Teredinibacter purpureus: one gene and its partners. The protein of the gene in region 1 interacts with the protein of each later gene in a pairwise test. Links are inferred from orthologs where the notes say so. Each region holds a gene or a part of one and is shown on either strand. Other genes may lie near its edges.

Region 1 (10,089 bases):
CGAACGGCCAGTTGCGAATCGCTCGGCGGACGCATGGTGAGAGGTGCAATGTTGGCCACGGGTAGTGGCAAAGCGTTACATTTTAACGAGTATTACCATTTATACTATAAAGGCTATGATCGAGTTGCCGGCCGAAAGGTGGCTGTGGTGCAACTGCTGCCGAAAGATAATGATCGCTACGGTATGAGCTTGGGTGTAGATGTTGAGTCTGGCGTGTTGCTAAAGGTATTGGTTGTTTCGCGTAGCAAAGTACTGGAGCGCATGCAGTTTGTTGCCTTTGATCATAACCCTGAATGGGACAGTGAGGAGCTGGAGAGTTTTACCTCGGTTGAGCCCGATCAGCCGTGTGTAGAGGTGGCCACAGAGCGCAAGAGCGCTGAGGTTGGTGCTAGCGCAGGTGTGGATAAGTGGATGCCTAGCTGGGTGCCTGTCGGCTTCACTCGCGCCAATTCCCGCTGGACAGAGCAGGATGGTCTTGTGCACACGTATACCGATGGGCTTTCTTCCTTTTCTGTTTTTGTTAATCCTGAGCTCGTGCCAGAAAACGAGGATGTCCAGCAGATTCCTCGAGGAATGGCACAGCGCGGTGCGACATTAATTTTGATGGATTTACGTCGAGCAGAAGAGCAAGTTGTGCATCTCTCGTTAGTTGGGGAAGTGCCAGAAACGGCCGCTGTTAGAATATTGCAGTCTATTTCTACGCCGCTTTTAACGCCCGTTCCCTAACGGGCATCATCTTGCAATGCCGTCTTAGTGTTGGGGGTGCCTTGTTTTTTGGGCATAACCCCCCAAACTGTCTACAATACCCCGCAATTTCATCCATTATCTGTTTTTTGTATCGCAGAGAATCATAGGCTTATCTCGAGTGTTAAGTGAAAGTGGCAAAGTAATCGCAGTTGAGTGTGATGGCGTTTGGGTCGAAACTCTCAAACTTTCGACCTGTGGTCAGTGTCGTGCCCGGCATGGTTGTGGCCAGAAGTTACTCGTCGCCGCTGATAGTAACCTTACGTGCATCAAAGCATTTTACTCGTCTGACTCCACTCATGGTCGGCCTCAGTTGGGGGATGACGTGCTAATTGGTGTTGATGAAACCGCCATGGTGCTGGATGCTCTATTAAGTTACGGATTACCTTTGCTGTGTATGTTTCTGGCATTGGCAGGGGCCTCGTATAGTGACGTTGCGGAAATATTTATGATGCTTGCTGCCGTTGTGGGCTTGCTGATTGGCGGTGGTATTGTTCGTTTTTTGCCAAACAGGAAAGGCGTAAGGCCTCAGTTGTTGGGTCAACTGTCTTCGGTGATTAGTGTCGGTGACTAATATAGGCCTACACTAATTTTATGAATGCTGGGAACCAGAAGGCGAGTTTGAGGTTCTGATAACTAACTGGCGCAAATTGCTTTTTATAAGCCAGAGGATTGAAAAAATACTTTCGCGGAGAAAATAAATGATCGTACGGTTTTTTGTGTTTATAGTTTTGGCCTTTCCATTGATTGTTTCAGCAGCCAATTATAATCTTCCCGACTTTACCCCGTTAATTGAAAAAAGCTCTCCTGCCGTGGTAAAAATAAACACCACAACGGCGGTAAAGCCGCGTGGCTTTAGTCTCCCACCAGGGCAGCAAATTCCTGATATATTTCGGCACCTGTTTGAGCCTAGAGAAATGCCAGAGCGCAATATGAGTTCTATGGGGTCTGGGTTTCTTATTTCGAGCGATGGCTATTTGTTAACTAACTATCATGTGATTGAAGATGCAGACCAAATCGTGGTCCGGCTTGTTGATCGCCGCGAATTTAAAGCAATGGTTATTGGTTCAGATCCCCGATCAGACTTGGCCCTGTTAAAAATTGATGAAGAAAAATTACCATTTTTAACCTTGGCCACCAATGATGAGTTGCGCATAGGTGAGTGGGTAGTTGCCATTGGCTCTCCTTTTGGATTAGATTTTTCGGCAAGTGCGGGAATTGTGAGTGCAATCGGGCGGAGTATTCCAACAGACAAAAACGAAAATTACGTGCCTTTTATTCAGACCGATGTCGCCATTAACCCCGGCAATTCGGGAGGGCCATTGTTTAATATGGAAGGTAAAGTTGTTGGGGTTAACTCTCAAATTTATACACGTTCGGGCGGCTCCATTGGTCTCTCGTTCGCTATACCGTCGACCGTCGCATTAAACGTTGTTGAACAGTTAAAAGAAAAAGGCCGAGTGGATCGGGGTTGGTTGGGCGTTGTTATTCAAGAGGTTGATAAGAACTTAGCCGACTCCTTTGGTTTAAAACGGCCTCAGGGAGCGCTTGTTGCTCAAATGGAGCCCGGTGGCCCAGCCGATAAATCGGGCATCATGGTTGGTGATATTATTCTGAAGTTCGCAAGGCGTAACATTCTTACGTCAGGTGACTTGCCTCACGCGGTGGGCTCAACTCAGCCTGATAGCGAAGTACCCGTAGTCGTTATGCGTAAAGGAAAGCGTAAAACTATTGACGTTACGGTAGGGCGCTTAGAGGGCGGCGATGCTGCGGCCACAATCACTGAGGTGTCACCGAGTACCGCGGCGGACCGTCTAGGCTTAACGGTTGAAACGATTGAATCATCGCTTCGCGATCAGTGGCGGTTAACCGGTGGTGTAACGGTGACTCAGGTGGACCCTCATGGTGCTGCCGCCGATGCCGGCGTTGCTCCAGGAGATGTCATCGCGCAGCTCGGGTTCGAACAGATAGAAACAGTAGAGGATTACCGTCGGATATTAGCCAATTTGCCTTCCGATAGTTTACAGCCCATACGGTTTTTCCGCGATGGCCGCCCAACCTTCAGAACGATACGGCTACAGTAGCCTTAATCTTAGTGCCTTCAAGCCTAGCAGCGCCACGCTCAAGTAATTTCGGGGGGGTGGTGCTCGCATAGCTTAGGCTTATTAAATACTGTAGACTTGCGCCACCGAAAGCCCCTCTGAGTCGCTGATACGGGCTCTGTAATAGAGGCCCATAAAGCAGATCTAGGCCGTTTAATCATTGATGAGTAGCAAGCCCTCGTGACCGATCTTAGTCATATCCGAAATTTTTCTATTATTGCCCATATTGACCACGGTAAATCGACCCTCGCAGATCGATTTATTCAAGACTGTGGCGGCCTATCCGCTCGAGAAATGGAAGCCCAAGTGCTGGATTCCATGGATATCGAGCGCGAGAGAGGCATCACTATTAAGGCTCAGAGCGTTACATTGGATTACCTCGCGCAAGACGGTAAAACCTATCAACTGAACTTTATTGATACTCCCGGTCATGTTGATTTCTCCTACGAAGTGTCGCGCTCCTTGGCCGCCTGTGAAGGTGCACTGCTTGTGGTGGATGCCGCACAGGGCGTAGAGGCCCAGTCTGTCGCCAATTGTTACACGGCTATAGAGCAAGGGTTAGAAGTTATCCCCGTATTGAATAAGATGGACTTGCCTCAGGTAGAGCCGGAGCGAGTTTCAGAAGAGATCGAAGATATTATAGGGATCGATGCTACTGATGCAGTGCGCTGTAGCGCGAAATCTGGTTTGGGTATTCAGGATGTATTAGAGCGGCTGGTACGCGATGTTCCTGCGCCTGTTGGCGATGTTGATGCACCGCTTCAAGCCCTTATTATTGATTCTTGGTTTGATAATTACCTTGGCGTTGTCTCGCTTGTTCGCGTGACCCAGGGATCTTTAAAAACAAAAGACAAAATAATCGCAAAATCCATTGGTAAAGCCCATGGTGTTGATATCGTCGGTGTTTTTACCCCGAAACGAAAAGATACCGGTGTCTTAAATGCGGGGGAGGTGGGCTTTGTCGTAGCAGGAATTAAAGAGATTTTGGGCGCGCCAGTGGGTGATACGTTAACGCATTCAAAGACCCCCGATGTTGAAATGCTTCCAGGCTTTAAAAAAATAAAGCCACAAGTCTATGCAGGTCTATTTCCCGTAAGCTCCGATGATTACGAGACGTTCCGCGACGCCTTGGCCAAGCTAACCCTAAACGATGCTTCCTTATTTTATGAACCTGAAAGTTCAGATGCTTTAGGGTTTGGTTTTCGTTGCGGCTTCCTTGGTATGCTGCACATGGAAATTATCCAAGAGCGACTAGAGAGGGAATATAATCTCGACCTTATCACTACCGCACCTACTGTAATTTACGAAGTGGTAACAAATGATGGGAAAACCATTTATGTGGATAACCCTTCCAAATTACCGGATATCAGCTTAATTGACGAAATGCGTGAACCGCTTTGCGAAGCGAATATTCTCGTTCCGTCCGACTATTTAGGCGCTGTCATTACGCTGTGTGTTGAAAAACGTGGTATTCAGAAAAATTTGCAATATGTTGGCGGGCAGGTGTCGCTCTGCTATGAATTACCCATGAATGAAGTGGTTATGGACTTTTTTGATAGGCTAAAATCGGTAAGCCGTGGGTTTGCCTCATTAGATTATAGCTTTGTACGGTTTGCGCCCTCCAATTTGGTGCGCCTTGACGTACTCATTAACGGTGAAAAAGTTGATGCGTTAGCATTGATTATTTTTCGTGATAACGCTCACTACAAAGGCCGTGCATTAGCCGATAAAATGAAAGAGCTTATTCCACGACAAATGTTTGATGTGGCTATTCAAGCCGCTATTGGCGGTCAAATCGTTGCGAGAACCACGGTAAAAGCGTTGCGCAAAAACGTAACGGCTAAGTGTTATGGTGGGGACGTTAGCCGGAAGAAGAAATTGTTGGAAAAACAAAAAGCCGGTAAAAAGCGTATGAAGCAAGTGGGAAGTGTCGAAATTCCACAAGAAGCTTTCTTGGCTGTGCTTAAAATCGATAGTTAAATACAGGACAAATATGGATATCAATTTACCGTTAATTTTAATGTTGGCCGTTGCTGGTACCGGCATGGTTTGGCTTTACGATATTGTAATGTTGAAAAAGTCTCGTCGCGCAGCTATCGCGAATGTTGATGCACGCTTTCCCCATTTAACTGACGCGCAAAAGGAGAAGGACGAGGGCTACGTAAAAGCTTATATGGCGGTTGCGGCAGAACCATCCGTTGTAGAGTTTTCTAAATCTTTCTTTCCTGTCTTGTTTTTGGTCTTCTTTCTACGGTCGTTCATTATCGAGCCCTTTCAAATCCCTTCAGAATCTATGGTGCCTACGCTGGAAGTGGGCGATTTTATTGCTGTGAATAAATTTGCGTACGGTGTTCGTATGCCGGTATTCCGTAATAAAATTATTCCTGTAAGTGATCCGAAGCGCGGTGATGTGATGGTGTTTTTTCCGCCTCATCGCAGCCAGTATTTTATTAAGCGCGTCATTGGGCTGCCGGGCGACAAAATCCGTTACACGAATAACGTGCTATATATTAATGGTGTCGAAGCAGAGCAGACCTTGGTGCTAAGAGAGACAATCGAAAGTGTCGATTTTTGTTCTGCTCGAGGCGGTAGTTATTTAATCACCGATGAAAATATAGATGGCGAAACCCACCGAATGCGCAAATGTACCATTCCTGGGCGGCTTAGTGTCAATGGTAGTTGGGATGTACCGCAAGGGCACTATCTAATGATTGGTGATAATCGCGATAACAGCTCAGATGGCCGAGATTGGGGTTTTGTGCCGGAAGATCGAATTGTAGGTAAAGCATTTGCTATATGGATGCACTGGGACAAGTTTTTGAGTTTGCCTAGTTTTTCTCGAACAGGCTCAATATAAGTACCACTTGGATAGATGTTATGAACAAACCCAATTGTCAGTTTGGATTTATTTCTACCAATACGATGTTCATGATTCTCTTTTTTGGGGGCTTGTTTTTTTGCGTGTTTCGCATTGGCCCCCATTATTTAGATAATTGGGCAGTTCAGGGAGCATTGAAATCGCTTTCAGAGCAGGAATCTAATTTGGGCGCGATGGATAAACGCGATATTTATCGAAAAATTGAAAATTTTATGATGATAAATAATGTGCGCGGTGAAGAAGGGACTGCATTTAAAGTAGTGCGTAAGAATGACCGCGTGTTAATAAACAATGTATACGAAAAACGTGTACCTATGTTTGCCAATATTGAAGTGTTGCTGATATTTAAAAGTCAGCTTGACACTTCCCAGCCGGAATTATGTTGTGAGTACCTTATCGAAGCTGAATAGCGCACGAATTGAATCTGCGTTGGGGTATCAGTTCCAAGACCCGACTCTGTTATATCGAGCCCTTTCTCATCGGAGTGTTGGGCCGAAAAACAATGAGCGCTTAGAGTTTCTTGGCGACTCGTTGTTGAATTTCTTTATTGCCGAAGCCTTGTTTCATAAATTCCCTACTGCGCGCGAAGGTGATTTGAGCCGCTTGCGAGCGAGTTTAGTGAAAGGCGAAACTTTGGCGGAAATTGCCCGAGATTTTCAGTTGGGCGATTACCTGCAATTAGGCGAAGGTGAATTGAAAAGTGGTGGTTTTCGTAGAGCATCAATTTTAGCTGATGCAGTTGAAGCACTGTTAGGTGCAATTTATATCGAGTCGGGAATGGAAACGTGTAAAACAGCGGTGTTACGTTGGTTTGATACACGGCTTGACTTAACCTCTCCCGCAGAGACCGCAAAGGACGCAAAAACTCGCCTGCAGGAGTATATGCAAGAGCATAAAAAACCCCTGCCACGGTATGAAGTAGTGCGGTGTTTTGGTCACTCCCACTCACCTGAATTTGAGGTGAGCTGCGATGTTGGCGGCGCACAAAAAACCACTATTGCAATCGCTGGCAGCAAGCGTGTAGCCGAGAAAAAGGCAGCGGAACAAATGCTATTGGCACTAGGCGTCAAATAGTTACGTTGCGGTATCGCTAGCACCCTCTCCCTATTATCAGGCGAAATTGTTAATTATGTCTTCTTTAAAATCTGGCTACATCGCGATTGTTGGTCGTCCCAATGTGGGTAAATCGACCTTATTGAATCATTTGCTCGAGCAAAAAATTAGTATTACCTCGCGTAAACCCCAAACTACTCGTAACAATGTGCTTGGCATAAAAACGGTAGGCAGTGTACAGATGTTATTTGTTGATACGCCTGGGATTCATAAAAATCAGGAGAAAGCGATTAACAAAGCTATGAATAAGAGCGCTTCGTCTGCATTGAAAGATGTTGATGTGGTGGTATTCGTAGTGGATAGAAAGCAGTGGACGGACGAGGATGCGTGGGTCTGCTTGCAAGTCTCAAATGTTACATGTCCCGTTATTATCGCGGTCAATAAAGTCGACCAGCTAGACGATAAAAACGAGTTGCTTCCACATTTACAGCATCTTTCTCAGCAGCTTCCTCAAGCAGAGCTTGTGCCTATTTCTGCATTGAAAAATCAAAACTTGGATAAACTAGAAGCTCTTGTTTCAAATTTTTTACCAGAGGGAGAGCATTTCTATCCAGAAGATCAGATTACAGATAAAAATTCTCGATTTCTAGCGGCAGAAATTGTAAGGGAGAAAATTACTCGGCAGTTGGGCGATGAAGTTCCGTATCAGACAGCAGTAGAAATTGAAGAGTTTGTTGAAAATGATAGGCTTGTTACCATTAGTGCGGCTATTTTAGTTGAGCGAAGTGGCCAGAAAAAAATGCTGATCGGTGATAAAGGCGAGCGTATCAAACAGATTGGTCAGCAAGCGCGTGAAGATATGGAAAGGCTCTTTGACTGCAAAATAATGCTAAATCTTTGGGTGAAGGTGAAGCGCGGTTGGTCTAACGATGTTAGAGCTTTACGCAGCCTTGGGTTAGACGAATAGCCGGGGAAATGGGCTATGCTAAAGGTAGAGGACGAGCTGGCTTTTGTTTTACATTGGCGAAACTTTACCGATAGCCGCATTATTATTGATTTTTTTACCCAGCACTATGGCCGGGTAAGTACCGTTTTTCGTACCCGTCACCGGAAATCTTCTGGTTCCAGTAAACCACAGCAGTTTGTACCGCTCTCAATTAGTTATCACGGCAAAAACACACTCAGAACACTCTCGCAAATTGAAATTGAACACCCGCCATTGTTACACGCAGGTGAGTCTCTTTATTGTGGAATGTATATTAATGAATTGATTCAGCGGTTGTTCGCTGCAGAGGACCCCCATCCTCGGTTGTTTGAAGCGTACCATCGTTGTTTGCAGCAGTTAAGTGTTGTGGAGAAAGAGGTGGTTGATGTCGTGTTGCGTGAATTTGAATTTTTGCTATTGGATGATTTGGGTGTTGGTATTGATTTCCTGCAAGATGCGCAAGGTAACTCTATTGAGGCAAGCAGTGAATTTTATTATACCTTCAGCCCCACACAGGGGTTTACACCCGTTGTACCTCATTCGAGACAGCTTTCCCTACGCGGTAGCCAGCTTCAGGCTATCGCAGAAGGGCGATGGGCTGCCGAGGGCGCTCGTTTAGCGGCTAAGCAAGTTTGCAGAGTGGCATTGAACGAAGCGTTGGGGGGCAAACCGTTGGTGAGTCGCGAGCTATTTAAATAGTTCGCCAAGGCTTGCCCGACCGTGCAATTGAGGGCACATTAAGTCGTCGATTCATCTTCGTCAAAAAGCGCACTTACATCAATGGCTTCGTGCCACTCTAACATTTGGTCAATAACGGATAGAAGTTGTGCGATGCTCTCTTCGAGAAGTGGGGGAAGCTCGTTGTGTTGGAGTGCGTGTTGGAGTCTTGAATCTAACTCGGAGCTTAATTTTTGTAGTTTGGGGACACCGCAATAGCAGCAACCCCCATGAAGCTTGTGGACAACTTCTTGAAGTTCCTTGTGATTCCCTTCGTTTAGGTAGGTCGACATTTCCTTTTTAGCCATGGGTAAAGATTCAAGCAACATGACGAGCATATCTTTGGCGAGATCGGGTTTATTTTTCGCCAAAGATAATGATTGTTGGATATCGACGAGTTTCTCTGTGACTTTTTCGATACTGGCTGCTGCTTCGTCGGCGGTATCGATACTCGTTGTATCCGCTACATTGGCGGTTGAGGTTTTAGTCTCGACGATAGTGGTGTTTGCGGCAAGGTTGTGCTCATTGGTGTTGCGCTTGTACGGATTGCGTGCGACCCAGCGATCGATAATATGTTGTAGTTCGTTTTCACTCACGGGCTTCGTTAAATAATCGTCCATGCCCGCCAATAGTAATTTTGATTTTTGCTCATTAACCGCGTGAGCGGTCAATGCCACTACAGGAGTGCGATGGTCAGGGTTTTCACGTTTGCGTAGCTCGCGGGTTGCTTCTAGCCCGTCCATGCCGGGCATTTGGATATCCATCAGAATAAGGTCAAACGCTCGCGTTTCGCATAGCTTTAAGGCATCGGCGCCGTTATCAATGGCAACAACATTCACATGAATATCTTTCAGTAGTTCAGTGACTAATCGAAGATTGGCTGGGTTGTCGTCTACCGCTAATATGTGGATCTCCTTAATTTCTCGTGTAGCACTTTTCGCGGTTTTTGGCGTGTCTGTCTCGGCATCGGCAATGATAATTCCCAGCTGCTCACAGACCGTTTGGTGTAGGCGATTGCAGAGTACGGGACGCTGGATGATAGCGGTATGCGTACCCGCTAAAGCAGGCTCGATTAATCGTTGTATTGCTGGAGAGGCCAAAATCACCGCGGGAATGGAATAATCTTGGTTGAGCGTATCGACAATTTTACGAAGTTTTATCTTATCAAACGTTTTGTCATCAACTTGCGCATCAATAATGGCAAGGTTAACTTGTCCGTTTCGGCAGGCTTCTTCTGTGCTGGATTCGATGTCGTTGAAGTGCGCAATTTCATGGATTTCAGCTCCCCAACCGCGAAGATAATGAGTGATTTCAGTTCGGCTCATAGAGGAGCAATCGTACACCATTGACCGAATGTTACGCAGCGTACCTTTTAAGTAACCCACGGTATTGGCAGCGTTAGGGTTGCGGCCCAGTGTAGAGGTAAACCAGAAGGTCGCTCCTTGACCGGGTTCGCTTTCTACACCAATTTGGCCATTCATTCGATCAACTAGGCCTTTAGCAATGGCCAGCCCCAACCCGGTGCCGCCGTGTGCTCTGCTTTCGCTGGAATCCAATTGGGTAAATGCGTCAAATAACTCTTCTTGTTGTGCTTGGTTTAAGCCAATACC
Region 2 (10,313 bases), 1.3 Mb from region 1 along the record:
AGTTCATCAGCCATGCTATCTAAATCATCTAGCTCTTCTGTGCTTTCATCTATAGGTGCTTCCGCGACTGGATCTGGTAGCGCTTCCATCGCGGGCTCAGGATCTAAGTCGTCGTCTTCATCGGGTGTCAATTGATCCATCACGGGCTCAAGATCTTCCATTGGAGGCTCTTCCTCTGCCTCATCCTCTGCACTCGACGCCTCACTTAAAGCCTCATCTTCGCTATCGCCCTCAGCCTTATCTTCGGCAGGCGCTTGCTCAATATTTTCGTCTGAAAACTGATCGAGAACATCATCATTTTTCCCCATCATTTTTTTATAAGCGAAAATACCAAGACCCAATAGCAATAAATTACCCACGCCTAAGATTGAATAAATCATCCACATAGGCACACTTTCGCTAGGCGACGCTTCAATATTATCAGCCTCCGTGCCATCGGCCGGTTCTGGTTGTTCAATGGCCTCGGTCGGAGCCGCGGTCGGCACGGGTGTCGCGCTGACGCTTACAACAGGCTCCTCTTCAAAAAAGGGGGTTTCCTCCTCAACAAACCCTCCATCTAATGAATAATGAAAACTTATTTCATTCAACGAAGATTCAAACGCATTACCGTCGGTATATAATCCTTTTATTTTAATCTGTGCTTTATACTCGCCTTCGTAATCAGGCAATAGCGTTGCTTTCCAAGTATCGAGATCGGTTGCGGTAAGGGGCCGTATTTTCTTTCGACCTTCGGGCGAAATAATTGTTGCGACTACCTGAGTATTGGGAATGTCGATGTTTTGATTAAATGAATTGGCAATCAATACATATTCAGTTTTTCCGTCGATAAAAACGTGTTTTACCTCTGCACCGAACTCTTGCCTAACCGTAAACTGATGATTAAATTGTCGTATGAAGGTTTTCCCATCGACAACAACACTAACTTGATAAATACCGTCTTTATTGAATGCCGGCAATTCCTGATGATACCGGCCATCACTTGGAACCGATTCGTCCGAAAGCGCCTTTACCCAAAATTGCGTTAAATCGAATTCATCGTTCCCAGCTTCCATAGATGCATCAATGGTCATTAAAGAAAGAAATTCTGGCCGATCAATTATCTTTCCGTCTTCCTGTAGAAAGAAATTTAAGGCTTCAACTTGGCCATCAAATACATTAAGCGGTAATGGCTTTACTCGTAAGTTTAAATTACTCACCACCGTTATTCGGCTGTCTGGCGCCATATCGGCCTGCACACCCCACTCGCCCTCTAAGGGGCGTTTAACCGTTATTAGGTCGTACTTACCGTCCCTATACCATTTAACGTCCGATGACTTTTCACTGTCTGAATAGATAACGCCATCCGGGCCAATTAGCGCCGTCTGCTCATCCGTTTTATTACGAAATATAAGCGCCGTAAACTCTTCAACACTCGAATCGATTACAAATTGATTATCGGTAAGGGGAACTTGCTCGGAGGGCACTGCTGCATCAAAGGTTTTTAAAAAAATACGCATCAAATCATCAGCGGTATGGGCAACTTCTGCCATACCGCCAGAAGTTAGCGATAATTTATTCATCAAATTTCTATCGGCGTTATCGGACAACGCGATGGTATGAATAGTGATGCCAGCATCCGACAATTTTGGCAGAACGTCATCAACAATACGCCTCCATTCTCGCTTGTTCACCTCTGGGGATTTATCAATATCCACCATGCCATCGGTCAATAAAATTATCGACGTTTTGTATTTATTATTCGCCGACTTTACATCATATGCCGATTTTTCAAGCGCCTCACCAATATTGGTATATAAACCAACTGAATTGATATCCTGCGCTTTATCTTGTGCCGCCTCCCGCCACTGTGTTGTTACAGGTTTGTGGGGCACAAGCATATTAATCCATTTGCCAAAGGTCCAAACGCCCGCTCGGCTGTTGTCCGGAAGCAATTGGACTAAAAGCTCTATCGCTGGCTGCCGTAAATTATTCGGATCATTACGTTTCATGCTGCCGGATACATCAATCACAAGACGAATATCAGGCGGCAATGAAGGAAGCGCGGTGCTATCAGGCTCTTGCGCCACGCTGACGATTGCGAAAAACAGGCCCACTAAGCCCACTGTTATACGCGTTACAATCATCATAGTGTGATCTGCATGCCCCCACGGCGAAGAATATAAGCTTTAGTTATTTATAGCAGTAAAGTTGGGGATATGCCGGAAGTTGCTGTGTTACAGAGGGCTTAACACAGGTATATAGCAGCCGCCTGCCGTGGACAGTGCCGCACCAATTTAACGGGTGGGCGCCATTTTTCGCTGGTGTAAGTACCAACGGACAACAAAAAATAAAGTGGAAAAAGCTACCGCTACGGCTACCGCCGCAAGCATAGGAGCTCCTGCGCGCCAAAATGCGGAAGCACCTTCAAAAAAGAGCTCTAGCAAGGAAATTAATAATGCCGGAGACAAGTAATCTTGCTGGGTATTGGTATACCACGGTACAACGATTGCGACACCAACGACCAACCGCGATAAATGTCGAACCTCTGGCCAAGGAATGCGACGCGTGGCATACCACCAACAACTGATTAATAACCCTGCGCCCAACAAATAATATAGCCAAGCATAAAGATATTCGGTTTCAGTCATCATAAGGCGATTGTCCTAGTACGTTGTCCCGTCAATGTTACGTTAAAGTGCAAAATTCTGCAGCGCCCGAAAGATCCAGCCGCAAACGTAGCGACCCTCAATAGTGTGGTGGGCGCTCATCATGCAGCGCCGCAACCGTCGTTTGACCTTGCTCTAGCTGATAAACGACATCATCAACTTTTTTATAAAGCAGATGTAATTGTTTTTGGAGGTCGTGAACCTCTTTGTCCAATGTTATAACCTGCTGATTTAACGTATTAATAGTATCTTCTTGGTACGCAATACGTGACTGTAAATCGTCTATTACCTCTGTCATGCCAACCTCATTGAACTCTTTTCATTGAACGTTTAGTTATGCTTGCGCACATTAAGTTTCGTGAGTGCGTAGAAAAAACCATTTTCACGACCTTATGTGCCTTTCCCACTACACCCAATGGATGACATGATCTTCCATATCATCGGGGTGCACCGAGTTTTCTGATACAACTTTACCCTTCACGGATATACCTGCAAGCACTACACTTTCTGTTGTACCACTAATAAGTGGATGCCAACTTGGTAAGGGATTACCCTGAGACAACAAGCGATAAGCACAAGTGTCGGGCAGCCAGTCAAAAACAGCTGGCTCTTCCGGTGTTAACACTAAACATTCCGGTACTAGCGTTTTTCGATTAGGGTAATCGATACAGCGACAAGTAGACTCATTTAAATTTCGACACGCAACGCGTGTAAAGTACAGCTCATCCGTGTCTTCATCCTCGAGCTTATGTAAACAGCACCGCCCACACCCGTCACAAAGTGATTCCCATTCTTCGCGAGACATCTGCTCAAGGCTTTTATCTTGCCAGAACCTCGATACAGCCATGGGCACTAACGTTGCCCCAGTTTCGAATTGGGTATTTTTTGCATATATTCTTCCGACGTTACACTGCTAGGCGGCATCTGCAAAAAGAAGTCTTGCGTTTCGATACCCTCGATAACTTTTTGAACATCGACTCTGGCCAGCTTTTTCTCAGGTGTTAGCAATAACGTCATCGCCAGTTCTGGCTGCCCAAACTGCTTTAACAAAGCCTCCGGTAACGTCAGCAAATCAAACCCTTTGCGCACGTACAAATACATGCCTTCTTTCTTTTTAGACCTAAAAATACTGGTAATAACTGCCATAAGATTACAACTGTTTTCAATTCAAAAAAATTGAGGTTAAACCGTTAAACAACTTAGTCGTCTAGTGACTGGATAGAACCAATAACATCTGCCAAAGGTTCTGCCACAATGGCGTATCGCCAACCACCAACAGTTGACTTTAAGTGTGATGCTATTTCGGCTGTATCGAGTGGTTCTTTGTGAATAAACGCTCGAGTAATCGCTTCGTAATCACGCTTTTTTAGCAAAATTTCTGGCGCTACGTCCAATTCCTCGGCTAACGCAACAATACGCGCGCGCATGGCTTTAACCCATTTGTTTTCACTGTTGGTTAACGGTTTATCCATTGCCTTAGGGTAGTCCGCAGGGTCGACAGCCATAGCCTCTTGTACAAGTTGAATAAGGTGCTCGCCGTCGGTACGTATCATCCGCTCTGCTATCCCGTCAAAACGGCGTAGCTGGCCAACATGATTCGGCGCTGTCATAGCAATATCGAGGAGTGAATGCTCTTTAACGACCCGATTACGGGGTATATCGCGCTGTTTCGCTTGTCGCTCACGCCACACCGCAAGCTTTATTAAAACACCCAATTTTTGCGGGTTGAGCTTCCATGCCTGCTTGAAGCGAACATGACATTTGTTTTCATCTTGATTTTCGAGATACGTTTGCAGGATATGCTCGCATTCCTCCGTCAACCAAAAAAGCCTATCCACGTTTTTCAGTTTTAATACCAGTATTTTGGCCAACTGAAATAAATCTTCAACATCGATAGCCGCATATTCAATTTGCGAGGCGCTTAAGGGGCGCTGCAACCAATCCGAACGAGTTTCTGTTTTAGGTAAATCTTTATTTAAAATAGCCTTAACTAGATTGCCATACCCTACTGAGAAACCGTAACCACATAAAGCCGCTGCAATTTGTGTATCGAATAAATTCACAGGTACAACATTGAGCAACCGTTGAAACACCTCAAGATCTTCCGAGCACGAGTGCAGCACTTTAATGATAGTAGGATTGATCAGTAATGCAGCAAAAGCCGAACAATCAGCAATGGCGACAGGGTCTATCAAATAATTGGCGTTACCATCATTCACCTGGATAAGGCCCGCAATAGGGTAGTAAGTTTGGCTGCGCATAAACTCTGTATCCACAGCAAGAATGTTACTCGCTTGCCAGCGTTGACAGAGTTCGTTTAGAGATTTTTCTGTATCAACCCAATGAATTTCTTGGGTACACAATGATTGTGACATAAATTTTAAACTTCTCTTCGGCTGGAAAGCGCATGCGCAAGAGTTCCGCCATCGATATACTCTAGCTCGCCCCCAATGGGTACACCATGAGCAATACGCGACACTTTTATTCCATGTTTTTTTGCTTTTTCAGCAATATAATGAGAGGTGGCTTCACCCTCAATCGTGGGGTTGGTCGCAATAATAAGTTCGTCTATCTCTTCTGTTTGAAATCGATTATTTAAAATATCCATACCAATTTCTTTCGGCCCTATTCCGTCTATGGGAGATAATTTTCCCAACAAGACAAAATATACGCCAGAAAATATACCAGCCTGCTCTAACGCTAGTACATCCGCAGGCGTTTCCACAACACATAGTAGCTTGTGGTTTCGCTTTGTGTTGGCACAAATATTACACAGCGCTTGTTCGGTTAATGTTCGACATTGATTGCAGCGTGTGACAGACGCTATCGATTGTTGAAGTGCTACGGCTAATTGACTGGCGCCTTCTCTATTGTGTTCCAATAAATTCAACGCCATTCGTTGGGCAGATTTAGGGCCTACCCCAGGAAGAATGCGAAGCGCGTGTATAAGCTGGTCAATTAAAGGAGAAAACATAGGTTATAAGGGGCTCGCTTTCGATAAAAGTAACATTACACAGTAGCCTGTTTTGTTCGCGATTCATTTTAAATGTGTACGCCACACCGAACCGTTTTACATCTTTCGTGCCCAAGACTAAAACGGCATTTTAAATCCTGGAGGCATTTGCATGCCTCCCGCTAAATCACCCATTCTTTTTTGATTCTCAGCCTCTACACGCCGAACAGCATCATTAACGGCCGCCGCGAGCAAGTCTTCCAACATCGCTTTGTCTTCGGTCATTAAACTCGCATCAATGGCGACCGCTTTGACATCATGGCGGCCCGTCATAACTATTTTTACCAAACCGGCACCAGACTCGCCGCTTACTTCAATACCGGCAATATCGTCCTGCATTTTCTGCATTTTTGCCTGCATTTCCTGAGCCTGTTTCATTAAATCGCCCAAGCCTTTCATATTAAACCTCGTTTAGTCATATACTACAGATTGATCGTCCAATACTGCTCCAAATTCTTGTTGCAGTGTTTGTACAATGGGGTCGTTCGCTAATAAGCGTAATGCCTCTGCATAGTTTTCCGCTTTCTCTCGTTCGAAACATTGCGCAGGCGTTTCCGTCCCTTCTGGCAGCGCCTGAAGATGAATATCGACTTTTATTGATTGCTGGAAATAATCACTCAGCATCCCGCCCAATCGCTGACTATGAGAGCTATCGAATAAACTCCCTTTATTTTCATCGAGCGCAAAAAATAGGTGGGATTGTTCCGCACCTAGAAACACACAATTTGCTGCAGTACTTTGTAAAATACCGCGAATGCTAAGGTGACGAAAAACATGCACCCAACTAACAGGGTTTAAATGTTCTAGTGCAATTTTTTCTGGCCTATCGTTCTCAACGCTTTTTTTTGTAGCTGCCACGACTCCCGACTGATGTTCTGCGGACACCGGAGAGGCAGCTGTTACAGCAGCCATTGCCACAGGCTTAGGCGCAACAATACCCTCTTTTCCCGTAATAGCTTTAACCTGTGCTTTTAACTGCGCCTTGATGTCAACGCTGTTATCCCTCTCAGCTCGAGAGGGATTAACCCCCGACTTTTCATTAAGAATATTCGCGAGATTGTCTGTCGGCGATAGCTTTTTAGTGGGCGTGGCCGGTCTCTCTAATACGGGAGCTGTAGCTGCTGGCATAGCCGGTACCGACTCGAACTCAACACCCGTAATGGCAGCGTTTTCTAGTTGGCAGGCCATTAACGGCGGATTGTTGCTCTCTATCTCTGCCGAAGAAACGGGAGCATTAACTGGCGCTATAGGGCCTGAAACCGCCGCTTCGGATACCCGCATAACAGGCTCCGGCTTTATTGCGGTTTCAGTCGATGGCTTTTTTGGGCTGGCAAGACCCTCCGCGTTTGACGGCGCTAATGATGGCTGAGCTGAACCCAGCGGTTGGGAAGGCACGTCCACAACCCCTTGCGGTTTAAAAGCCAGCATGCGCAGCAATGTCATTTCGAAGCCACTGCGAGGCTCGGGTGCGAGATTAATATCTCGCCGACCAATAAGTGCCGTTTGATAAAATAACTGTACGTCTTCCGCTGGTAGCTTCGACGCGAAATCAAGAATTTGCGTGCGGTCGCCAAAACTATTATCTAAGGCTTCAGGTAAGGCTTGCGCAATTGCGATTCGATGTAACAAGGTTAACAAATCGGCTAACGCACTATTAAAGTCTGGTGCGTGTTCGGCAAACTTGGCCACGGCTTCAAGAATTTTCTTGCCGTCCGACTCAATTAAGCCTGCCATTAAATTTTGTATCAGTTGGTGGTCAATGGTGCCCAGCATGGCGGCAACATCGGTCTCACCAATTTTACCGCTACCATAAGCAATAGCTTGGTCAGTTAAACTGAGTGCATCTCGCATACTGCCATCGGCACCACGCGCCAACAACCACAATGCAGACTCTTCAAAAGGCACAGCCTCTTGCGCTAAGACGTGCTGCAAGTGGCCAACAATGCGCTCGGAACTCATATTCTTAAGGTTAAACTGTAAACAACGAGACAAAATTGTGACGGGCAATTTCTGAGGGTCTGTTGTGGCCAACAAAAATTTTACATGCTCTGGCGGCTCTTCCAACGTTTTTAACAACGCGTTAAAGCTGTGATTAGACAGCATGTGCACCTCATCGATGAGGTAAATCTTATAACGACCGCGCGTAGGTGCATATTGAACGTTGTCCAGTAGCTCGCGGGTATCCTCGACCTTGGTTCGAGACGCCGCATCAACCTCAATGAGATCGATAAAGCGGCCTTCACTAATCTCGATACACGCACTACATTCCCCGCAAGGGGTCGACGTAACACCAGCACCGCAGTTAAGGCATTTAGCCAAAATCCGCGCAATGGTTGTTTTACCGACACCTCGTGTTCCCGTAAACAAATACGCATGGTGCAGGCGATTATGATCTAAAGCGTTGATAAGAGCCTTGAGCACATGCTCCTGCCCTACCATTTCTCGGAAGTTCGCGGGCCGCCACTTACGGGCGAGTACCTGATAGCTCATTGAATTATGAGTCTCTCGTTAGCTGAAAAAAGGCGATTATACCTGCGCAGAGGGGTAATGTCCGAACCTTCTCTCTACAGCTATTATTGAACTCTGAGTAATAAAAACAGGGCCCATTGGTCTATATAAGCTTGTAATACCCTAGCCAAATGAGACCCAACGTAATAGTGATAGGTGAAAGCAATGTTGAAAGCGTGATAATTTCGGCTGACATTTGTCCGTGCGGTGTCATCTGTCTACTCATGATATAAGCCGCAGCCGCCGTTGGTGACGCCATCATCAAAAAAAGTATGCCTAGGGCTTCGCCCCTCAAACCGACTAAAATCGCAACCAATACAATTACAAGCGGCACCATAATCAGTTTCATTCCGGCGGCTATCAGCACCTCCCATTGATTCCCCCTGATACTCTTCCAGTCGAGACTCGCGCCCACACACAGCAAGGCGAGCGGCAACGTTAATTGAGCAAAATATTCGCACGACACCCATAACACTGCCGGCGGCCGAAACCCCGCAATAGATGTGAATAGAGCTGCAACAATGGCGATAACCAACGGATTTTTAAGTAAATGGAGGAAAGCACGCCAATAATGCGTGCTTAGCAAAATAACCACCACAACATTATAGAGAATGGTTAGAAAGGCTAAATAAACGCCCGCGACCGCCAACACACCTTCACCGTAAGCATTTACACACAACGACAAGCCCACAACAGCCATATTGCCCCGAAACGCACACTGCACAAATACCCCCCGCTTCGATACTGAAACCACAGCCGGTGCCAACAGCCACAGCGCAACTACACAAATAAGCGTTGCTATAACAGCAAAATAGATCAACGAAAAATCAAGGCTTTGCGATAGCGGCTGAGCCACCACACTGAGGTACAGAAGGCATGGCATAGACACATTAAACACCAATTTATTTGCCACGCTTATAAAATGGGTATCGAGTAGGTTTATACGCTTAAAGAAAACCCCCGCCAGCAACAAAACAACAATGGGGCCAGTGACATGGAAGGCCGTCAAGAAATGAGCAAATAATGACAAATGAGACTCTCAGCTGGATTGAAAGGACACCGATTAAAAACCGAACCACAACGCATAACCGAGCAAACTGAAGAAAAAGCAGGGCAAATAGTTATCGTCAATTTAACTATTATGGCGGTCGACCTGCCACATTTTACTCGCCAAGCCGGCGTAAAACTGACCTTTTTTTAAAAAAATCTCATCGAATATTAAAAGCATCAAGACTTTTTTGAGCAACCGAAACTTTACGCTATCTCCTTCGAAAAAGCCTAATACCGTCACGTATACATCAATAAAACACCAGAAACAGAATACCCTTACCCAAGGAACCCTGTATTTTACAACCCCTAATAAGCCGCCACAGTTCACACAAACGGTTTTATTTGGCGCGATTATCATTTAATATAAAAAACAGTTGTGGCCAGTGCCGCAAGCTGACGTAGTGTTTTTTGAGGCTATAGAACGCACCGCGCACCTATGCCAAACAACACTCTAAAAAAGATAATAATGAGGAATACGTTTTGCGAAATCTTAAGAGAATTTCCCTTATTGCCACTATGGTGGCTACCATTTTCACTTCATCCGCTGTTTTTGCGGGCTTTAATGTAACCGGTAACATTTTAACTGATGGCAACGGAAGTCCATTCATTATTCGCGGGATTAACTACCCACACGCTTGGTTTGCAGACAAAGGGGCCACCGCATACCCCGCCATGGCTGCCACCGGTGCCAACTCAGTTCGGGTTGTTCTTTCAAACGGCGTTAAGTGGTCTGCAACGCCCGCTTCAGAAGTAGCCAACCTCATTAGCTTGGCGAAAGCCAACAACTTAATTTCTGTTGTAGAAATACATGACACGACGGGTTACGGCGAAGAATCTGGAACATCGTCACTTGCGCAGGCTGTCGACTACTGGATATCAATCAAATCCACTCTCGTTGGCCAAGAAGATTACGTAATATTGAACATCGGTAACGAGCCTTTTGGCAACTCCTCCTCTACAAGCGACTGGGTGAACGCTCACAAAGACGCGATTGGCCGCCTACGAAACGCAGGTTTTAACCATACTTTAATGGTTGATGCGCCCAACTGGGGCCAAGACTGGACGAACGCCATGCGCGATAACGCTCAATCAGTATT
Region 3 (10,203 bases), 290 kb from region 1 along the record:
TAGTTGAGGCCAACGTCGACTAAAAAACGAAATCGGTCACGTAGCTCTTTTAATATTTTGTCGGCTATCTTGTGCTTGGCGCCGGTAAATTTTAATTTCTTAAAATAATCATAGGCTTCGCCGACCGGGAATTCGGTAATCTCGGGTAGTGTCTTTTTGTCGATAAATACGTGACGGGCCTCTTTGTTTAACCTGGCTCCATCGCAGTCTGGGCATTTCATAATGGATAAAAATTTGGAGAGTTCTTCGCGAACAGAATTTGATTCTGTATCGCGGTAGCGTCGTTCGAGGTTAGGCACTACGCCTTCAAAGGCGTGCTTGCGATTATAGGTGTCACCTCGGTCGTTGACGTAACTAAAATCAATTTCCTCACCTTTGGATCCGTATAAAATGACTTCACGGTGTTTTTTTGCAAGGCGTTTCCACTGCTTGTCTGTATCGAAACCGAAATGTTCTGCGAGAGATTTCAGCATATGAAAATAATAGAGGTTGCGTTTGTCCCAACCTCTTATAGCGCCTTCAGATAATGACGATTCAGGAAATTGAATCAATTTATCTTCTGAGAAAAACTGTTTTACGCCAAGGCCGTCACATCCCGAACATGCGCCGGCAGGGCTATTAAAGGAGAAAAGGCGAGGCTCTAGCTCTGCCAGTGAGTAATCACAAACAGGGCACGAATGCTTCGCGGAAAAAACCTGGTCTGGTTTTTTGCCGTCCATATCGGCAACGATGGCAATGCCGTCGGCCAGATTAATTGCAGTTTCAAATGACTCGGCTATTCGAATCGCTATGTCGCTGCGAATTTTAAAACGATCGACCACGGCTTCTACGGTGTGTTTTTTCCGTTTATCGAGGGTAGGGGTATCGTCTAGATCAACCACAAGCCCATCGATGCGCGCTCGAATAAAACCGTCGCGGCGTAGGCTGTCAAATATGTGTAAGTGCTCGCCTTTTCTGTCGCGAATAATTGGCGCGAGCAGCATCGTTTTACTGCCCTCAGGTTGCGTGAGGACTTGGTCCACCATTTCCGAGACCGTTTGAGCGGCGAGGGGTTCGTCGTGCTCAGGGCAGCGAGGTTCGCCTACGCGTGCGTAAAGAAGCCTCAAATAATCGTAGATCTCGGTGATAGTGCCAACCGTGGATCTAGGGTTGTGGGAGGTGGATTTCTGTTCGATGGAAATGGCTGGGCTTAACCCTTCAATATGATCGACGTCTGGCTTTTCCATCATGGATAGGAACTGGCGGGCATAGGTTGATAGGGATTCAACATAACGCCGTTGCCCTTCGGCATAAAGCGTGTCAAATGCCAGAGAAGACTTCCCTGACCCAGACAGGCCAGTGATAACGATAAGCTTATCGCGGGGGAGGTCGAGATCAACATTTTTCAGGTTATGGGTGCGCGCGCCACGTACTACGATGGTATCCACAGATTATTGTCCGGTTAAAAAATGGGGGTTACGGGGCAAATCGCGAAGCGAGATTAGCCAACCGGAAATTATACGCGTTTCATTCGATGAAAGTTTAGACTTTTACATTAACTTTATGGGATTGGGGGCAATAAAAAACCCGGAACAATCCGGGTTTTGGTGTGAGGTATGTCTTAGCGTTTTAGTTATCTAGATCGTCCATATCGCGTACCCAGTTACTGGCCTCGAGACGGTTACGCACGCCAATCTTTTTGTATACGTTATAAAGGTGGCTTTTGACTGTATGCTCACTAACGGACAATGATTCGGAAATATCAGCGTTTGTGGCGCCTTCTTTGATTAATTTCAGAATTTGTTTTTCGCGCTTTGTTAGTTTTACATTCGGTCGTTTAATGTTCGAAGGTGCTTTTCTGTTTTTGTCCAAAAATGTATGAAGTAGTCGGCGGGGCACCCAGAAGTCGCCTTCTAGCAGACATTTTAATCCGCGGATGAGTTGTTCCTGCTCTGAATCTACGTAGAACAAGCCGGAAACACAGGGCCAATCAAGCAGTGATTCCTGTTCGCTTTCATATTCAGCGTTGAGGAGTGCGGCATTAACGTTTTCGAGAGTATTTTGAATCTCGCGAACAAATTCACTGAGTGTTTCCAGGTCTTGACCATTGCAATCGATCAGTATCACATTTGTACCAGCGGGTACTGATCCAAGCTCTCTGTGGACGCTGCAGTCAAGTTGTAATTCTTCGCCGATTAATTTAGCCAGAAGCCCTGTTTGGAGGCTGCTATTGGCTGAGAAAAGGACGATATTGTTACCTTGCACTACAGTGTCTGATTCTAATATAGACACATCATTACCTGATTTCGGTCCACACTTCCCCAATCTTGACGATGAAGTATGAAGTTGATTTATTGTTGTTATCTTCCCCGAGCGGGAGAATCATTGAGCATTGTACCCGATTATTGGTACACCTAGTACCAAAAAGGCTTATTAAATACGCGCCATAGGGACATAAACCTCATTCTTAAGTGGGGGGAGAGGGTTGGTACGGGTTACATTGGCGCGTTAAATTTGCGGTCTCCTTTTCATACTTGAGGGGTGAAATGGGTGTGAGGTACCGCACAATGGGGGTTCTAGCGGTCTAATTCTTCGCGTGGAAGGCGCTAGCGGTGTCGCCAAATGGATCGGCCTGTTAGAATCGCCCTCTTTTAAAATCCGAGGAATTAGACCTTTGCACTCTCAGGTTAAAACGGTTGCATCCTTAGCATCGCTTTACGCATTTCGTATGCTTGGGTTGTTTATGGTGCTGCCTGTCTTGATGTTATACGGTGGCGAATATCGCGGAGCCAGTCCTGCGCTCTTAGGGCTAGCGTTAGGTGTTTATGGCCTCACTCAGGCTCTGTTTCAGATTCCTTTGGGGTTGCTGTCCGATATCTGGGGGCGAAAGCCCGTTATTTTTCTCGGTTTAGTTATCTTTGCCATTGGTAGTTTGGTCGCGGCGCTTGCCAGTTCAATAGAAGGGCTTATTTTAGGCAGGGCCTTACAGGGCAGTGGTGCTATCGCAAGTGCAATTATGGCAATGGTGGCCGATCTTACGTCGGAAGAAAATCGTACGAAAGCTATGGCCGCTATTGGGGCCTCTATCGGCTTATCTTTTTCTGTGGCAATGATAGTGGGGCCGGGTATTGCGTCCAGTGTTGGCTTAGGTGGTGTGTTTGGCGTTTCAGCCCTATTGGCGCTTATAGGTCTGTTAGTACTGCTTTTCGTGGTCCCCAGCCCGCCGCGTTTATCTGCATCGCACCGTGATACGGGCGCAATTCCAGCATTAATTCTCGCCAGCCTAAAAGATACCCAGTTGTTGCGCTTGAACTGGGGGATTTTCGTTTTGCACTTTGTGCTAATGGCCGCATTTTTAGTTGTACCGCTTATGCTTGAAGAGCGATTTGCGGTATCGCGCGATTCTCATTGGCTCGTTTATTTGGGGTTGTTGGGTATCGCTTTTGTTTTGATGTTGCCTCTAGTGATGTTTGCCGAGCGTAAGCGACGCGTTAAAACGGTGTTCGTGGGGGCGGTCGCTTTACTGGGGTTCAGTTTAGCCGTGTTGTCTCAGGTCAATGCTTCGATTGTTGTTTGGTTAACGCTTTTATTGCTTTTTTTTACAGCATTCAATTTGTTGGAAGCGAGCCTGCCGTCTCTTGTGAGTAAAATAGCGCCCGCTGGCGCTAAAGGTACGGCGATGGGAATATATTCAACCAGCCAATTTCTAGGTGCATTTGCTGGAGGCGTTAGTGGTGGTTGGTTGTTAGAGTATTATGGCCCTTCAGAAGTTTATCTGTTGGGGGCTGTTGTTGTAGCGGTTTGGTTTGCCTTTGCTGTAACCATGAAAAGCCCGCGGTATCTTAGTAGTGTGAGCGTCAGTGTTGCCCAAAATTTTAATGCTACTGCGTGTGTTTTGGCAGTGCCGGGTGTTGAGGATGTGTTGTTCGTGAGTGAAGACGCTTTGCTTTACTTAAAGGTGGATAAAAGAGTGTTCGATGAGAGTGAGCTTAATCGCGTGTTGCAGCGTAATTCTTGATTGCTAGGCAATACTGTAAAGGTATTGTTCTGCTAAATTTAGGTGGAGCCAAAGCAGTGAAAAGTCGCTAGAATCGATCGATAGCCAGATTTGAATCATTATTTGATATAGGAGAGTTAACGTGGCCAGCAGAGGCGTAAATAAAGTGATTTTGGTGGGAAATGTAGGTCAAGATCCTGAAACTAAGTATATGCCTTCCGGAGGTGCCGTGACCAATATCAGTGTGGCCACTTCTGAGGCTTGGAAAGATAAGCAGTCTGGGCAGCCTCAAGAACGTACAGAATGGCACCGTGTAGTCTTTTTTAATCGTCTAGCAGAGATCGCCGGCGAGTATCTTCGCAAAGGCAGTAAAGTGTATATTGAAGGCGCCTTGCGCACTCGTAAATGGCAGGGGCAAGATGGTCAAGACCGTTACACCACTGAAATAGTAGCCGCCGAAATGCAAATGCTCGACGCGCGTCAGGGTGGCGAAAATCAAAATTACGGCGGTGGCTTTCAGCAGGGTGCTCCTGCAGCAGCGCCTAATCAGCCGCAAGCGGCTCCCGCTCCGATGCAACAGCAAAATCCAAACCAGCAACAGCAACAGCAACAGCAACACGCGCCAGCGCCGCAGCAAACGTCTCATGCTGCTCCGCCACCCGCTATGGATAGTTTTGATGACGACATCCCATTTTAGGGTATTCACTTGAGTTATCGAATTCTTGTTCGGCGAGCGGATACCGCGCTCGCTAGTGCGTTTATGGGGGTGATGGAAGATTACCCTTTTGTGTTGCTTACACCGTCTGCTGAGAGCCTGAACTGGTCGGATGAGGCGGCGGTCGCAGGTTATTTCGATGAAAAATCGCCTAGCCTTGTTATTCACTTTCCGGAATCTTGCGTCGATGTGAGTGCTAGCGATATCGCCGCGGCGAGAAGTCTTGCGAAGGCATGCAAAGCGAAAAGCGTGCCTTTAATTCAGTTATCTTCATTCCGTGTTTTTGGTGACAATTATTGCCCTCAGGGCGTTGGTGAGGTGGATATGCCTCAGCCAAGCAATGAGCTGGGGCGGCGGATTTTATCGATGGAGACAGGCGCGTTGGTGTGCCCCTCTTCTATCGTGTTGCGGTTACCGTGGATATTAGATCTAGTTCCTTGTAGTTTATTCGGTCGAATTATCCCTAAATTATTAGTTGGCGAGTTACCCCCTGTATCTGATCACCATCGCTTTAGTTTGGTGTCTGCAGGTTTTGTGATTCGCAGCCTTATCACCCTCATTCATCAGGTTTTTTTGTGGCGCAGAAAACTGGGGTGTGTATCATTTGCGTAGCTCTGATCAGAGTTCCGAAGCGGAATTTGTGGATGCAACTGTGCGTATGATCAATGCTGAAGCAGGCTTGTCGCTCACAATGCCTCAGGTAATATCGGGGAAAGAAGAAGGGCGTTTGTTGTTAGGTAACGGTAACCTAAACGGTCGGAATTGTACCGATGACTTTGGTATTCAGTTTCCTTCTTGGCGGCACGGTTTTAAATCGCTCGTACGTCGGTGGCTACATGATCAGCATTTGGTAGAAGAGAAGCGGCAGTCTGTGCGGCAATAACGTAGAGGTTAGACCAAAAAAAGCGCCTATTAGGCGCTTTTTTTGGTCTAACAGTGGTGTTTTATCAACCTGCAAACTTTTGGAAAACAAGTGTCGCATTGGTGCCGCCAAAGCCAAAGCTATTCGACATGGCGATATTAATATCTGCGTCTTTTGCTGTAGGTACAATATTCAAACCATCAGCTTCAGGGTCCAGTGTTTCGATATTCGATGAGCCTGCAATGAAGCTATGCTTCATCATAAGCAAAGTGTATATCGCTTCTTGAACGCCAGTAGCACCTAAGGAGTGGCCCGTGAGTGATTTTGTTGAGCTAATAGCAGGAGTATTGGCGCCGAAGGTTTCTCGCACTGCTCGCAATTCGGCAAGGTCACCTACTGGTGTACTGGTGCCATGTGAATTGATGTAGTCGATAGTCGCCGCATCTACGTTTTGTAAGGCTTGTCTCATGCAGCGAATAGCGCCTTCGCCAGAGGGGGCAACCATGTCGTAGCCGTCTGAAGTTGCTCCGTAGCCGATGAGCTCGCCATATATTTTAGCGCCACGTGCCAAGGCGTGATCCAGAGATTCGATCACCAGACAGCCACCACCACCACCAATAACAAACCCATCGCGGTTCGCATCGTAAGGTCTAGAGGCTTTCTCTGGAGTGTCGTTATATTTGGTTGAAAGGGCGCCCATGGCATCGAAGAGGCCCGTGAGAGTCCAGTGCTCTTCTTCACCACCTCCGGCAAAGACAACGTCTTGCTTGCCGAGTTGAATCAGTTCCATCGCATTGCCAATGCAGTGAGCACTGGTGGCGCAAGCCGACGAGATGGAGTAGTTAACGCCCTTGATCTTGAAGGGGGTGGCTAGGCACGCCGAGGTCGTGCTTCCCATTGTTTGTGTGACACGGTAAGGTCCTGCGCGTTTTACGCCGCGGCTACGGATAATGTCGGCTGACTCCACTACGCTAGAGGTAGTCGCGCCACCTGAACCCACAACAATGCCTGTGCGTTCGTTTGACACTTGGTTCGCTTCTAGCCCGGAGTCGAGAACGGCCTGTTGCATTGCAACGTAGGCGAATCCGGCGGCATCGCCCATGAAACGCAGCACTTTACGATCGATATGGTCTTTTAAGTCGATATCGACAGAGCCAGAAACCAAGCTGCGAAACCCATGTTCTTGATAGCTTTCATTAAACCGTATACCGGATTTTCCCGCTTTTAAAGAGGCGAGTACTGTGTCTATATCGTTACCGATGCATGAGCTGATACCCATGCCAGTGACCACAACGCGTTTCATATTATTCCTCATAATCTAGTCAGATCGCGGCGGCATTATGCCATACCGCTAGCTCGAATTCTGTTAGCGAACTACCAGCTGTCGGTATTGCTAAATAGGCCAACTCTTAGGTCTTTAGCAAAGTAAATGTCTTTGCCGTCAACCGACACTCGACCATCGGCTATCCCCATTACCAACTTGCGTTCAATAACGCGTTTTAGGTTGATGTGATACGTTACTTTACCGTTCGACGGGAGTATTTGGCCTGTGAATTTAACTTCGCCACAGCCAAGCGCGCGTCCGCGACCGGGGTTCCCTTTCCATGCAAGGAAAAAACCGACTAACTGCCACATGGCGTCTAAGCCCAGACAGCCAGGCATTACGGGATCTCCGGGGAAGTGGCAGTCAAAGAACCACAAGTCATCTTTGATATCCAATTCGGCAATGATTTCGCCCTTGCCAAACTCACCGCCAGCTTGGCTGATGTGAGTTATTCGGTCCAGCATTAACATATTGGGTACGGGTAGCTGTGCGTTACCTGGGCCAAACATTTTGCCTTGACCGCAGGCCAGTAGCTCTTCCAGGTTATAGGATGATTGCTGTTCGAATGAATTCATGACTGAAGATTATCCGTGGTTAGTTGGCGGCGAGTTTAAGCGATACCCAGCCGGAAAAAGCCGCCATTCTACCCTGTGTATAGGGCTTGTCCAGTCGCGAGGCGGGCGAAACACCGTATCAGCCAATAAAATATAAAGGGTAGCGCTACCAAGGCCTCGATCAAGCACTATAGTGTTATTGAATATGGTATATTTCGTGCGTGTTAAGAATAGAGCCTCTGTGGATTGGGTGACTCAGTGCATTGAACGCTACAAATAAATACTGCCAATGTTGATGACGCCGTAAACTGCTCGTTTTCGGTGCCTTTGCTCAATAAAAGTTCAACAATTAGTTGGTATAGTTTTCACACCACACATTAGCGATACGCTCAACAGATAAAATATTTAATACCAAGAAGGTAGAATCAAAGATGATTAGTAAATGTTTATTTCCTGTTGCCGGATATGGAACCCGCTTTCTTCCTGCGACAAAATCGATGCCCAAAGAAATGTTACCCGTTGTTAACAAGCCACTTGTGCAGTATGGCGTAGAAGAAGCCTTGGGTGCGGGTTTATCCGAAATTGGTTTTGTAACCGGTCGAGGTAAGCGTGCAATCGCGGACCATTTCGACGTGAGCTATGAGCTAGAGCATCAAATAGCGGGTTCCTCCAAAGAGGATTACTTAGCGTCTATTCGCGACGTAATGGCAAAAGGTTCGTTCTCTTTTACGCGGCAGCGTGAAATGAGAGGGCTCGGTGATGCAATCTTAAATGGCCGTCGTTTAATTGGTGACCAGCCTTTCGGCGTTGTGCTATCGGATGACTTATGTGTAGCGGACGAAGGCGTTTTATCACAAATGGTTAAACTGTATAAACAGTTTCGTTGCAGTATTGTGGCGGTACAAGAAGTGCCAAAAGAAGATATTAGTAAGTTTGGTGTTATTGCTGGCAAGCAAATTAAAGACGGGCTCTACCAAGTTGATAACATGGTAGAAAAACCAGAACCCGAAGATGCTCCCAGTAATCTCGCTATCATTGGTCGTTATATTTTAACTCCCGACATTTTTGAAATAATAGAAAATACCCCGCCAGGTAAAAATAATGAAGTGCAGCTCACTGATGCACTCCTTACGCAAGCTAAAAACGGTTGTGTGTTGGCGTATAAATTCAAAGGTCGTCGTTTTGACTGCGGAAGCGTTGCAGGCTTTGTGAATGCAACCAACTATGTTTACGAAAATCTGTATACCCAAGACTAAAGGTGGACTGAAGTTAGATGAAAATTGATATTACTTGTTTCAAAGCGTACGACATTCGTGGCCGTGTTCCCGAAGAACTTAATGCTGATGTAGCGTATCGCGTTGGTAGAGCGTTCGTTGAATACCTCGATGCTAAAACTGTTGTGGTTGGCCACGATATTCGTTTGACCAGCGCGGAGATAACCGATTCCTTGGTTAAAGGCATTACGGAAGCGGGCGCCAGCGTTATACATATGGGGCAAGTGGGTACAGAAGAGGTATATTTCGGAACGTTTCACTTGGGCGTTGATGGTGGCATTTGTGTAACGGCTAGCCATAACCCTATGGATTACAACGGAATGAAATTGGTGCGCAAAGGGTCAGAGCCTATTTCGGGTGATTCCGGCTTGGATGATATACAGACTATTGCCGAGCGTGGTGAGTTTAAGCCGTCGGCGGTTGTGGGTAGCGTAGAAAAGCGTGATATTCGCCCTGAATACCTCGAACATTTGTTGGAATATGTTGATATTTCAGCTTTAAAACCGCTTAAAATTGTCTGTAACGCGGGTAATGGTGGCGCTGGTGCTGTGGTCGATGGTTTAGAGCCTCATTTGCCTTTTGAATTTATTAAAATTCATCATAATCCTGACGGCAACTTCCCTAATGGTATTCCTAACCCGCTTTTGGTCGAGAAGCGCGGCGCAACTATTGATGCAGTAAAGGAACATAAGGCTGACCTAGGTTTTGCTTGGGACGGTGATTTTGATCGCTGCTTCTTCTTTGATGAAAACGGTGTGTTTATTGAAGGGTATTATGTTGTTGGTTTATTGGCCGCGGCTTACTTAAAGAAAAACCCCGGTGCAAAAGTTGTGCATGATCCTCGATTAACGTGGAATACCATTGACTTGGCCGAGGCTGAAGGTGGTATTGCGATTGAAAGTAAAACAGGGCATGCCTTCATCAAAGAAAAAATGCGTGCAGAAGATGCCGTCTATGGCGGTGAAATGAGCGCTCATCATTATTTCCGAGATTTTGCTTATTGTGATAATGGCAATATCCCTTGGTTGTTGGTGACAGAGTTAATGAGCACTACAGGTAAGACGTTATCTGAATTGGTGAAAGATCGTGTTGCAAAATTTCCGTGTAGTGGCGAGCGAAATAACACGGTAAACGATCCTGTAAAAATAATTACTTCGATAGAAGAGCATTACCGCTCTTCTGCATTGATTATTAAAAAAAATCGATGGTTTATCAATGGAGTTTGCACAGTGGCGATTAAATATACGCTCATCCAGTACGGAGCCTGTCCTGCGCTTAAATATTGAAAGCCGCGCTGATCAAGGCTTAATGGAAGCGAAAACAGAGGAATTGTTAGGCCTGGTTAAACAGTACGATGCTTAATTTCTTTAGCTGTTAATACCAAAAAAAACCGGCCTTGGCCGGTTTTTTTTGGTATATTTTTACGGAGTTAAGTTTTTTTTAGCAATGAATCGACCGAAAATACACCGGCACCCTGCTTTAGAATATACAGTAATGG

Evidence for each region.
Region 2: the proteins of recO (region 1) and recR interact in binary tests that used the Escherichia coli proteins (3 or more experiments, as listed by UniProt). The link is inferred for Teredinibacter purpureus from one-to-one orthologs.
Region 3: the proteins of recO (region 1) and ssb interact in binary tests that used the Escherichia coli proteins (3 or more experiments, as listed by UniProt). The link is inferred for Teredinibacter purpureus from one-to-one orthologs.

Annotation. Positions count from the first base shown.
Region 1 is NZ_CP060092.1:4,092,502-4,102,590, reverse strand. The notes cover bases 6,884-9,610. They hold recO (DNA repair protein RecO), read left to right. Parts: upstream 6,884-7,759; coding sequence 7,760-8,461; downstream 8,462-9,610. Other genes in these bases: H5647_RS18255 (response regulator), read right to left, coding at 8,500-9,610; era (GTPase Era), read left to right, coding at 6,884-7,744. Also shown: H5647_RS18300 (MucB/RseB C-terminal domain-containing protein), read left to right, coding at 1-726; H5647_RS18295 (SoxR reducing system RseC family protein), read left to right, coding at 866-1,318; H5647_RS18290 (Do family serine endopeptidase), read left to right, coding at 1,446-2,828; lepA (translation elongation factor 4), read left to right, coding at 3,027-4,826; lepB (signal peptidase I), read left to right, coding at 4,840-5,703; H5647_RS18275 (DUF4845 domain-containing protein), read left to right, coding at 5,724-6,134; rnc (ribonuclease III), read left to right, coding at 6,109-6,798; more of era, read left to right, coding at 6,854-6,883; more of H5647_RS18255, read right to left, coding at 9,611-10,089. UniProt on the Escherichia coli protein: Involved in DNA repair and RecF pathway recombination.
Region 2 is NZ_CP060092.1:2,789,797-2,800,109, reverse strand. The notes cover bases 3,823-6,773. They hold recR (recombination mediator RecR), read right to left. Parts: upstream 5,620-6,773; coding sequence 5,026-5,619; downstream 3,823-5,025. Other genes in these bases: dnaX (DNA polymerase III subunit gamma/tau), read right to left, coding at 6,070-6,773; H5647_RS12290 (YbaB/EbfC family nucleoid-associated protein), read right to left, coding at 5,737-6,057; rnd (ribonuclease D), read right to left, coding at 3,845-5,020. In the rest of the region: H5647_RS12325 (VWA domain-containing protein), read right to left, coding at 1-2,126; H5647_RS12320 (hypothetical protein), read right to left, coding at 2,274-2,630; H5647_RS12315 (SlyX family protein), read right to left, coding at 2,725-2,943; H5647_RS12310 (YcgN family cysteine cluster protein), read right to left, coding at 3,052-3,492; H5647_RS12305 (YcgL domain-containing protein), read right to left, coding at 3,498-3,791; more of dnaX, read right to left, coding at 6,774-8,148; H5647_RS12280 (AEC family transporter), read right to left, coding at 8,270-9,196; H5647_RS12275 (hypothetical protein), read left to right, coding at 9,197-9,367; H5647_RS12270 (cellulase family glycosylhydrolase), read left to right, coding at 9,697-10,313. UniProt on the Escherichia coli protein: May play a role in DNA repair. It seems to be involved in an RecBC-independent recombinational process of DNA repair. It may act with RecF and RecO.
Region 3 is NZ_CP060092.1:4,380,165-4,390,367, reverse strand. What follows is about bases 3,055-5,895. They hold ssb (single-stranded DNA-binding protein), read left to right. Parts: upstream 3,055-4,118; coding sequence 4,119-4,673; downstream 4,674-5,895. Other genes in these bases: fabB (beta-ketoacyl-ACP synthase I), read right to left, coding at 5,639-5,895; H5647_RS22270 (hypothetical protein), read left to right, coding at 5,296-5,574; H5647_RS19520 (sugar nucleotide-binding protein), read left to right, coding at 4,683-5,303; H5647_RS19530 (MFS transporter), read left to right, coding at 3,055-3,997. Also shown: excinuclease ABC subunit UvrA, read right to left, coding at 1-1,427; H5647_RS19535 (LuxR C-terminal-related transcriptional regulator), read right to left, coding at 1,609-2,271; more of H5647_RS19530, read left to right, coding at 2,654-3,054; more of fabB, read right to left, coding at 5,896-6,856; 3-hydroxyacyl-[acyl-carrier-protein] dehydratase FabA, read right to left, coding at 6,928-7,452; UTP--glucose-1-phosphate uridylyltransferase GalU, read left to right, coding at 7,863-8,687; H5647_RS19495 (DoxX family protein), read right to left, coding at 10,135-10,203. UniProt on the Escherichia coli protein: Plays an important role in DNA replication, recombination and repair. Binds to ssDNA and to an array of partner proteins to recruit them to their sites of action during DNA metabolism. Acts as a sliding platform that migrates on DNA via reptation.